3 regions of the Paenibacillus sp. FSL R7-277 genome follow, and region 3 is predicted to be linked to each of the others. Evidence: riboswitches for the same ligand, from Rfam matches in the RefSeq annotation. Region 3 holds a riboswitch; each other region holds the start of a gene.
What was found. Region 3 has a riboswitch for cyclic di-AMP ahead of C173_RS17230 (hypothetical protein). Riboswitches for the same ligand answer to the same signal wherever they lie in the genome.
Positions count from the first base shown of each region.

Region 1: it holds a riboswitch for cyclic di-AMP, as region 3 does, so the genes downstream of both, C173_RS09835 (C40 family peptidase) here and C173_RS17230 (hypothetical protein) in region 3, are expected to answer to the same signal.
Region 2: it holds a riboswitch for cyclic di-AMP, as region 3 does, so the genes downstream of both, C173_RS28445 (hypothetical protein) here and C173_RS17230 (hypothetical protein) in region 3, are expected to answer to the same signal.

Region 1 covers NZ_ASPX01000024.1:16,238-19,516, forward strand. Annotated here, with positions in the region: gene C173_RS09830 (GNAT family N-acetyltransferase) at 86-571, opposite strand; gene C173_RS09835 (C40 family peptidase) at 811-1,302, opposite strand; cyclic di-AMP (ydaO/yuaA leader) riboswitch at 1,307-1,449, opposite strand; gene C173_RS09840 (C40 family peptidase) at 1,838-2,266, opposite strand; cyclic di-AMP (ydaO/yuaA leader) riboswitch at 2,324-2,462, opposite strand; gene C173_RS09845 (hypothetical protein) at 2,674-3,279, opposite strand, start outside.
Region 2 covers NZ_ASPX01000115.1:98,239-101,517, forward strand. Annotated here, with positions in the region: gene C173_RS28440 (TetR/AcrR family transcriptional regulator) at 1-170, opposite strand, end outside; cyclic di-AMP (ydaO/yuaA leader) riboswitch at 741-923, shown strand; gene C173_RS28445 (hypothetical protein) at 1,258-1,812, shown strand; gene C173_RS28450 (flotillin family protein) at 1,831-3,261, shown strand.
Region 3 covers NZ_ASPX01000055.1:65,738-69,016, forward strand. Annotated here, with positions in the region: gene arsC (arsenate reductase (thioredoxin)) at 222-641, opposite strand; cyclic di-AMP (ydaO/yuaA leader) riboswitch at 1,280-1,443, shown strand; gene C173_RS17230 (hypothetical protein) at 1,649-2,116, shown strand; partial or broken gene C173_RS17235 (3'-5' exonuclease) at 2,136-2,270, opposite strand; gene C173_RS17240 (suppressor of fused domain protein) at 2,454-3,197, shown strand.

The sequences.
Region 1 (3,279 bases), on a different contig from region 3:
GGATGGTGAAGCGTTATCATAGTATGTGTGTCAAAAAAATGAACACAAATGATCCATTTTTTGCAAAACTCTCTTGTCTCCGGTGCTATTCCTCATAGACCATGCAATAAAAAGGCTTATTACCGGTCGGAGTGCGGCGTTCATAGGTATCCGTTATGGTGAACCCGCATTTCTGGTAGGCGCGGATGGCGCGCTGGTTCCAGGTCAGCACCTCCAGGTCGATCTCACATTCCGGGTAACGCGACCGTGCTGCCTGCACAATAGCCTTCATGAACAGATGCCCCATTCCATGGCCGCACAGCTCGGGCCGCATTCCGACACCAAGCCGGACTACCCCCTCCATCGGAAAGAGCTGGGCGAAGCCGCACAGATCCCCCTCTCCATTCACAACCGATACATATTGCCTACTTCGCAGCTGCGGGTCTCCGAACTCCACGCCCAGCGCCTGCATCTGCTCCCAGGACATCCAGCCGTAAATATTATACGGCGGCTTGTAGCTCCACTCACAGATCTCAGCGGCATGCTGCGGCTCCATAGGCACCACGTAAAAGGTTAGCGGGGAGCTAATCATTAGGCGAGGCCTCCTTCCAGGGGAAATAAATTCAATATAATTATATACAAAAACAGCGAGTTTCGACGCAATTTCCTTGCGGAAATGCAGGAACTTGACAAACGCCAAAATATATTTTCCGAAAGCGCAGAATCAGTGTTTTACAAATATAGAGAGGGGTAAGTAATTTTATAGACAAAAAAAGCCCTTCTCCAAGATTTCGGCAAAAATCTCGGAAAAGAGCGTTAGGTTACAAAGGATTATTGTACATCATCGTTGTCTTGGGAATCCGAAGCTACAGTCTTGTAGGCATCTGTACTCATGATTCGCTTGGCGCCAACGTAGCGGTTGACGTAATAGCTGTCACTCAGCGAACTGATGGTTACACCACGTGAGGAAGAGGCATGGGCGAATTCGCCGTCACCAACATAAATACCTACATGGGATATGCCCTTACCGCTTGTATTGAAGAATACAAGGTCGCCTGGTCTCATCTCGTCACGGGACACGGCAGTGCCCATCTGATACTGGGAGCCGGATTGATGGGGCAGGTTAATGCCGATCTTATCAAAAACATACATTGTAAATCCGGAGCAATCAAACCCGTTAGTTGATGTACCGCCGGACACGTATTTGGTTCCGATGGCTTTGTCGATCACTTTATCCATTTTGGAATCCGCGAAAGCGCTTCCTGCTCCGATGGTGAAGATAATGGACAAGCTTAGTACTGCGGCTGCTAGCTTCTTCTTCAAAAGTAAATACCCCTTCCAATGCCTACGAGGTTAGCTTAAGGGTTCGGTTGAAGGTCCCCTATGACCCCTCTTAGAATAGGAGGTCAATTCACCCAAAGTGGTTCCCCCGTTTCCCTAATTCATTAGGGAACTCGGCACGACTGTTGATTAGGATTAGCGGTTCATTCAATACATGACAAAACCTTTGTTAAAAGCGATTCAATAATTACAAAAATGTTACTAAAAACTCACTGCGATAATTGTAACAAAGACTTCGGCACTTGGCAATCACTTATAACATATTAATGCATCTTTTTTGCTGTTTTTTAGAGTTATAGCCCTTTCCAAAGACTCATATCTATGCGCAGGGGTTAATTTATATGATTATTTCTTTGTTTTTGCAAAAAAATGCTGTTTCAAGGCTGCGAATTCGGTGTAAAAGGTAGAATAAGGAAAAGGAAAAACCCGGAAATGATTACGGCAATAATCATCCCGGGCTCGTATAAGTTACATTTAGTTGTTAGAGGCTGAAATATTCGGGGTATGCTTCAAGGGGTCAATCGTAAGCGACAGCTTGGTAGGCTGTTGTGCTCATTACTCGTTTGGCGCCAACGTAGCGGTTGGCCCAGTAGGACTGGCTCATCGAACTGATGGTTACACCACGTGAACTTGAGGACTGTGCGAACTTCCCGTTTCCAACATAAATACCGACATGGGACACTCCGTTACCCAGGGTATTGAAGAACACGAGATCACCGGAACGCAGATTGCTCTTGGATACACTTGTTCCAACTTTGAACTGTGCTTTGGAGGTACGGGGCAAGGTAAGCCCGACATTCTTGAACACATACTTGGTAAATCCGGAACAGTCGAAGCCGCTGGTGGTTGTACCCCCGGTTTTATACGACGTTCCAATGGTTTTTGAAATCACAGTATCCATTTTGGAATCTGCGAAGGCACTGCCCGCTCCGAGTGTGAATACCATCACAAGACCCAGCGCTGCTGCGGTGCATTTTTTCTTGAAATTCTGACTAATCAAAAGATGTACTCCTTCCAGGGCCTGCGAGGTTAGCTTAAGGATTCGGTAGAAGGTTCCCCTATGACCCCTCTAAAGCGAGATCAATTCACCCAAAATATGGTTCCCCCACTTCCCGGTGCAGGGAATTCGGCGTTTTATGCACCAGAACAGTGACTTATCGGTATTGCTTAAATTGCAAGAGTTACGGAATATTTTGCTTGAAAGATTACAACTTTGTTACTACTGGTACAGCCATCATTGTATCAGAGGATTTCCCCTTTTGCAAATGCTTTTGTCCTCTGTTCAAGCAAAAAAGAGTCCTGCTCCCTGATAAGGGGCTGTGACTCTCTTTAGTATGCCGCTTCAGCAGCTTATTATTGTGGAAATGATTTACTGGACCAAAGGTGGTACTGGGCAGCGATTCCCCACATATCGAACAGCGTGGAGGGCAGCGGAGCTGCCTGGCGGAGCATAAGGGCCGGCAATCCGGGATAGAACAGAGCAGAGGCGCTGCAGAGCAGAATTACGGCCAGGCTTCCCGCCCCCAGAACGATGGATATACCGATCGAAGGCATCAGCATCTTCAGGCAGATCAGCAGTGAGGAGAACATGCCGGTACCGGCGGTATAGCCGAATTGCATATAGAGCAGAAGCTTGCGGACAAGGAAGAGATAGAGCAGCCAGCCCAGCACATAAGGCACCAGCTTCAGCAGAAGCTGGACATCGAGAACGCCGCTGAGCAGATGACGGTACATACGCGGAAGCAGCCAATAGAGCGGCAGGAGGGTTAGCGCCCATTCGATGAGGCTGAACACCAGCACCGGCAGCCCATATTTTCTCATTCCGGGAAAAAAGAACAGTCCCCGCGCTCCGTCGCGCTCCTGGTGAAGCTCGTGCAGCAGCCCTGCACGGATAAAGGGAGTCACCAGCAGCCTTAGCACTGTCAGCGCAAGCAGCATCCACAGCCAGTGCTGGACGGC
Region 2 (3,279 bases), on a different contig from region 3:
CAGGAGAAGTAATTCGCAAAAGTCCGCCGGGAATATCCAGCCTTCTGAACAACATCATCCACAATGAAGCCATCCATGCCATGCTCAAGCGCAAGCTCGAAGGCCGCTACGGCTAAGGCATAGGCGGTGGCTTCTTTTTTTTTGTCCCGCAGATTCAGTTTGGAATTCAAAAGTAAATGTTCCTCCTTTCCCTGAAATCTATAAGCTCTATAGAATCTATAGGTTCTATTATTGCTCAAAGGGAAAGATTGCACAATGAGCATCGAGTGACGGAAATGTGAATATTTTAAATTTGGAGTAATGGACTGAGAAAGAAAGGTGGGGGGAGGAGATTAAGTTAGGAGGGCGTGGGGAAGGGAGTGGGAAGTAAGTGAGTAAATGAGGAGTGAGAGCTAGAGTGGGAGTAAGTGAAGGAGAGTAAGTGAGTAAGTGAGTAGATGAGTGAGTAGATGAGTGAGTAGGTAAGTGAGAGTTAGTGTGGGAGTAAGAGTAGGGGAATAAGTGAGTATGAGAGTGGGAGGGGATTAGGTGAGCAAATGAGCAGTACGTGAGAGGAAGAGTAACATGGGTGTAAACAGACGATAGCGCGAGCAAATCCCCGGGCGGATAAGAGTAGAGCTGAAGAATGCGCCTTCATTCACGAAGGGACAGCATTATTGACTTCTTTTGTCATCCGTGAGGTTTTACATTAAATGGCTGCAGGCGTAAGATTCAATCAACAACCGAATGAAATGACACTGTTCTTGAAATGGCTGAATTCCGTAACGGGAACGGGGGAACCAACTGGTGCAGGTGGCTTAAGGATAGGCTGCTGAGTACCCGGGGTGAATCCTTGCCAGTGTGCTACTATGGCTCTGGTGAGGTAGGGCAATCTCGCTGCCCGAATCCGTCAGCTAACCCCGTAAGCCTCGAAGAGAGAGGATGAGCGCCATGATCGAGTAACCGACCACGGAGAGCCCTGCTGCTGCTGTGGTCTTTTTGCTGTGTAGGGAAGGGGATTAATCCCACTGAATGCCCTGAAAATGGGCTGGATGCAGAAATGAAGAGCACAAGTGCCCTTGAATCCAATTGCGCCTCTGCCATACACAACCAAGCAGCCTAAAGTGGAAATTAGGGGCAATAGTGACAGGTGGAAGCACAATTTAATCTTATAACAACACTGATTAGTCATTTATATGCCGCAATAGTCTTTTTATGTACCACATTAGTCAGTTTCCGCATCGCCACTACAGTCAGTTTTCTTATAGCCATATTACATTGAAAGGAGGGGTTCCCATCGCTACTGTATTTATCGTCTGCTTCTGGGTTGGCCTCGTGCTTATCCTAAGCGGCAGCATTCATGGGCACGGTCTGGTAGGCCACCTGCATGTAGGGGGAGGGGATGCTGGGGGGCCGGGCTTTCTCCCGATTCTTCCGCTGATGGTGTTTGTCACCGTCTGGGGCGGCACGGGGTATATGCTTGTCAAGTACAGCGGGATGCAGCTGCTCACCGTGGTACTGGTCTGTACCTTGATCGCCCTGCTGCCGGGCATCCTGCTCTACACGGTACTGGCCCGGGTGATGACCCGGTATGACAGCAGTATGAGTGAACTCGATTATGATCCGGCAGGCCAGCTCGGCTATATCAGCATCGCCGCAGCGGATGGGGCCGTGGGAGAGATGAAGTATGTGCTGCACGGGACCATGCGCTCCATCGGCGTGCGGGCCGAATCCGGTCAGTCGCTATTGCGGGGCGATCGGGTGATTATTGTGAAGACGGATAAGGGGATCGCAGCGGTCACTTTGTTCGAGAGGGAAATGGAACAAAACTAACGGGGAGTGTCGGAGCAAATGTTAATTTTATATGTAACCGGAGCTATTGTTGTTGTGATTCTGCTGGCGTTAACCAGTATTGTGACCGCGTATAAAAAGGTTCCGCCCAATCAGGCCATGATCGTATACGGTCTCGGCGGCAAAAGAGTGGTTCAGGGCGGAGGGACATTCGTCATCCCCGGCTTCCAGAACAATAAAACCATCTCCATGATGCTGATGAGCTTCGATGTGATCCCGGCGCAGGCCATGTTTTCCCGCCAGGGCATCAAGCTGAACCTGGAGGCGGTCGCCCAGATTAAGATCAAAAGCGATCCAACCGCTATTCTCACAGCCAGCGAGCAGTTCATTGACCGGCCGGAGGAAGACCGCGAGACGATTATTCTGCATTCGGTGGAAGGCCATCTGCGCGGCTTGATCGGGCAGCTCAGTGTAGAATCTATACTCAAGACCCCAGACGAAATCAACAGCAAGATGCGGGAGACCTGCTCAGAGGATCTCGACAAGATGGGGCTGGAGGTCGTCAGCTTCACCATCAAGAAAATTACCGACGACAAAGGGTACATCGACAATATGGGGGTGCCTGAGATTGAGCGGATTCGCCGTGATGCCAGCATCGCCAAGGCTGAAGCCGAACGCGATATTCAGATCAAGCAGGCCGAGGCGGAGAAGGAATCCTCCATTGCCAAAGCCAATGCGCATCAGGCGACGATTGAAGCAGGAACCGCTGCCCGTGCGAAGGAATCGCTGTTCGAGAAGGAGCTGAACATTAAGCAGGCGGACTTCAAGCTGGAGACCGAGGTGAAGAAGGCACAGGCGGATCTGGCGTACGAATTGCAGCAGAATAAGATCAAGCAGTCGCTGGTTACCGAACAGGTCAAAATCACTCAAATGGAGGCCGAAGCCAACCGCACAGTCCGGGAGATCGAGGTCGAGCTGAGACAGCGGGAGCTGGAGGCGACAGTGATCAAGCCGGCCCAGGCAGAGAATCAAGCAACGATCATGAGAGCGGAAGCCGCCAAGCAGCGGCAGATTCTGGAGGCGGAAGCCGAAGCCGCTACGACGACCAAGCGCGGACTGGCAACAGCGGAGGCGGAATTGGCAAAAGGGAAGGCGAATGCGGAGATCGTCCAGCTCGCCGGAGCGGCGGAAGCGGGAGCGCTGCAGAAGAAGGCTGAGGCGTACAAACAGTTCACTCAAGCCGCCCTGACCGTGGAATTCCTGAAAATCCTGCCCGAGCTGGCTGAGAAAATCGCCTCCCCGCTGGCCAAGGTAGATAAGATCACCGTCATCTCCCAGGACGGGGCTTCCTCAGGCGTGAACAAGATTACGGGTGATATCGCCAAAATCATGGCCCAGGTTCCAGAGCTGACCCAGACACTTACCGGCATGAACGTGACTGAGGCGCTCAGCGGGTTACTTGGCCGGGACAAGGAGCATGGACAGGAGTAGAAGAGGAGTAGGGGAGGA
Region 3 (3,279 bases):
TCGGGCAGTATTGAGCTTCGCTTTATGTGGCAAGCTCGTTTCACCGCCAAGTTATCATCCATGCCAGGCGCACCCAAAAAACCGACCTAGTAATAAAGGTCGGGTTTAATTTGGGGTTTTAGCAAAAAAGATCTATTATACTTTACCTTCAATCAGTTCATGATAATTTACCATTATAGTTCTCTCCTATCTCATCAGCAGCAGTTATTCCACCATCGCGACTATTCACCCGTTTCAGCAAATTGTTTGATGCGCTCTCCCACTTGATCACGAACCTGCTGGAAGACTGCCCACTTCTCTTCATCTGTTCCTTGCGCTTTTGCCGGATCGTCGAATCCCCAATGCTCACGTTTCACCTGAGGCGGGGTAATGGGACACTTATCTGCTGCATCTCCACATAAAGTAATGACGAGATCAGAGCTGTTCAGCAGCTGCAGATCAATAATATCTGATGTTTGACCTGAGATATCTATACCTACTTCACTCATCGCCTGAACGGCTTTCGGATTCAACCCATGAGCCTCAATGCCTGCACTATACACATTCCATTCATTGCTCAAATATTTCTTAGCCCAGCCTTCGGCCATCTGACTCCGGCAGGAGTTTCCTGTACACAAAAAGTAAATGGTTTTCTTATCCATGAGTCGCATTCTCCTTTGATTTTAAAATAAGGTCAATGTTATATATAAACTCATTTTTTCTCGGAATAAAAGGTAAACCTACAAGTTCAAAGTGTTAGTATGTCCAAGTATCGGTAAGCACAACGCCCCTAGCATTTGCTCCCATAAAGCTTTATGTAGGCGTCCATTTTGCACTCTTGAGGATCTTATCCCAATCCGATGTTTCTTGCCATGCAACTTACGGCAAATGGCATTTGATAACAGAACTGATGTTCTCAGTTGATTATACCAGAACATTTATTCTCAATCCATTCCAATATTGGATTCATAATGGCGGCACTCCATACAAGCAAATAATTAATCGGGCTCTCCCCCATGTTCACCTGTAAAGGCAGACAATAAACTTCCTAGTTTCTACGCAACCAGTCTCAATCTCTCCGATTCTCTTTTATATAATCATGATTAAAGAAGCATTAAGATTCATTTAGCCCCATTTAGGTTGCATTAAAAAGTTAATAAATACGCGATAACTTCAGAAAATCGGGGATGAATGCGAGATTACAAGGGATTTTCTTCATTTTTATATCCTATAGAGTCTTATTTAGTCTCCTAGAGAACTTTCGGCATTTTACAAACAGTGATGCTCAGCGTAAGATTCCTTTTAACAAATGCTGAATTCCCGTCAGGCGGGAAGCGGGGGAACCAAATGGCTGTGGCCAGCCGAAATGGGGTGAATCCAAAGAAGATTGAACTCTTCACTGGTAGGACGACTCTCACCGTCCGAATCCGTCAGCTAACCTCGTAAGCACTGGAGAGAGCCTGCATTAACCATGCTTTTTTGCTGCGATCCCGCAAAACCTTTCCATTACACTTATCCATCGTACAGAAAACCAAATATTCCGTTTGGCTTGAGCATGCTGCTGTATGTGAGAATGAAACTGAACTGTCAGCCTATGTAGCCACAGCTGAGCAGACCCATAATCTGCAGCGTTATATGAAATCTATAGACAACCTAGGAGGCATTATTCATGATTAACGCCAGACTGTCACGAATCGAGTTGTTCGCATTTAGCTGCCGCCCTTCCTTCATGCATATTTCAGAGCCTTACGGATACTGGTATGGGGTGTTGAAGTTAACCTTCGGAGGACAGATCAGCTATGGGAATTGCATTCTTTGTGCGGGTGACAATGCGGTGGATTTAATCAAATGGGGCTCTTTTCTGAAAGAGATATGTCATTGTACTGCAGAAGAAGCCACAGAATACGTCCGGATGCACGGACAAGAATGGGCCCCCAATCAACTTAACATGATCAAGACTGCACTCGATAGTATGTTCATTCAAAATGACCAAATCCGAATGAAGGTAGGAGCCGGATCGGAGCGGTATCGCCATCAAAGGACAAAGCAAAGAATCCATTCAATTAATACGGTGAAGAGTCATCTGAATCCAACCATTTTATTTGCAGAATCAGTATCCTATTATTCACTGCTATAGACATGATCAATTTAAATTATCAAACCTTCAATTGGTCAAAAATCTTAACGAATATTTTCGCGAAGTTCTTGGCATCATCGATACCTCTATGGTGAGTACCTTCAAGCGGCAATTCAAGCATAGTCAAGGCTCTCTCCATGCCTACGCCCCGCTTGCGGTCATTTTCCCAACAGGTGGCTTCCAGATCAAAAATGATATAGTTCATATCTGCTCCTTTTGAAATTCGAATCGATAGACCCATCGCTCCGGGGCTATGTCTTTTGTTATACTTCCAAGTGAGGTTTCAAATACTTCATTTCGCACTTTAATATACACCCACACAGAGGAGCGCAAAGACATGAACTTTTTCAAAAAACTGTTTGGCGGCAAGGAAATGGGCAAATCGGAAGATGGTACCACCATTTATGGTTATGACGCTTCGGATGAGCAGCAGGTTACGCCTCCCGCCAATATTTTGTACATGGAAGATTTAAACGAACATTTCAATCGGGTCTTTCCAAACCGGGAAACTGGCGTGTTCCACGAACTGATTTCAGACATCGTACATATTGATGTAAATATTATGGAGGCTACACCTGATGAGCCCTACCGGGTGCTGTACACCAATGGGATGAGCGATCTGCCGCTGACGCTCCCTCAGGAGATCCGTAAAGAGTATAAGCATCTGGAACGCGCGGAGCTGATGATGTTTTTGCCGGCGGACTGGCCGCTTACGCAGGAGGATTTTGAAGTGGAGGAGAACTACTGGCCGATCCGCCTGATGAAGATGCTTGCCCGATTCCCGCATATGTATCAGACGTGGCTTGGATACGGACATACGATCCCCAACACGGAGGATTACGAGCCTTACGCGGATAACACGGAGCTGTCCGGTGTGATCCTGTATGCTCTGTCGGAAGAGGTTAGCACCGTCCATACGAAAGATGGCAATCAGGTTCAGGTTTATTTCCTGGTTCCGCTGTACCGGGAGGAAATGGAGTTCAAGCTGGAGTCCGGTATAGACGAACTGGTGGCCAAGCTGTTCGAGCTTCCAGAGGATTTCCTCGTTCTGAATCCGAATAGACGCAACGCCTGTAAATAACTGCCCGGAATAACAGGCTTGCAACAGCTTGAAAAGGCTGAGCCTAAGTCAAGAATATGACTTTGGGCTCAGCCTTTTTATT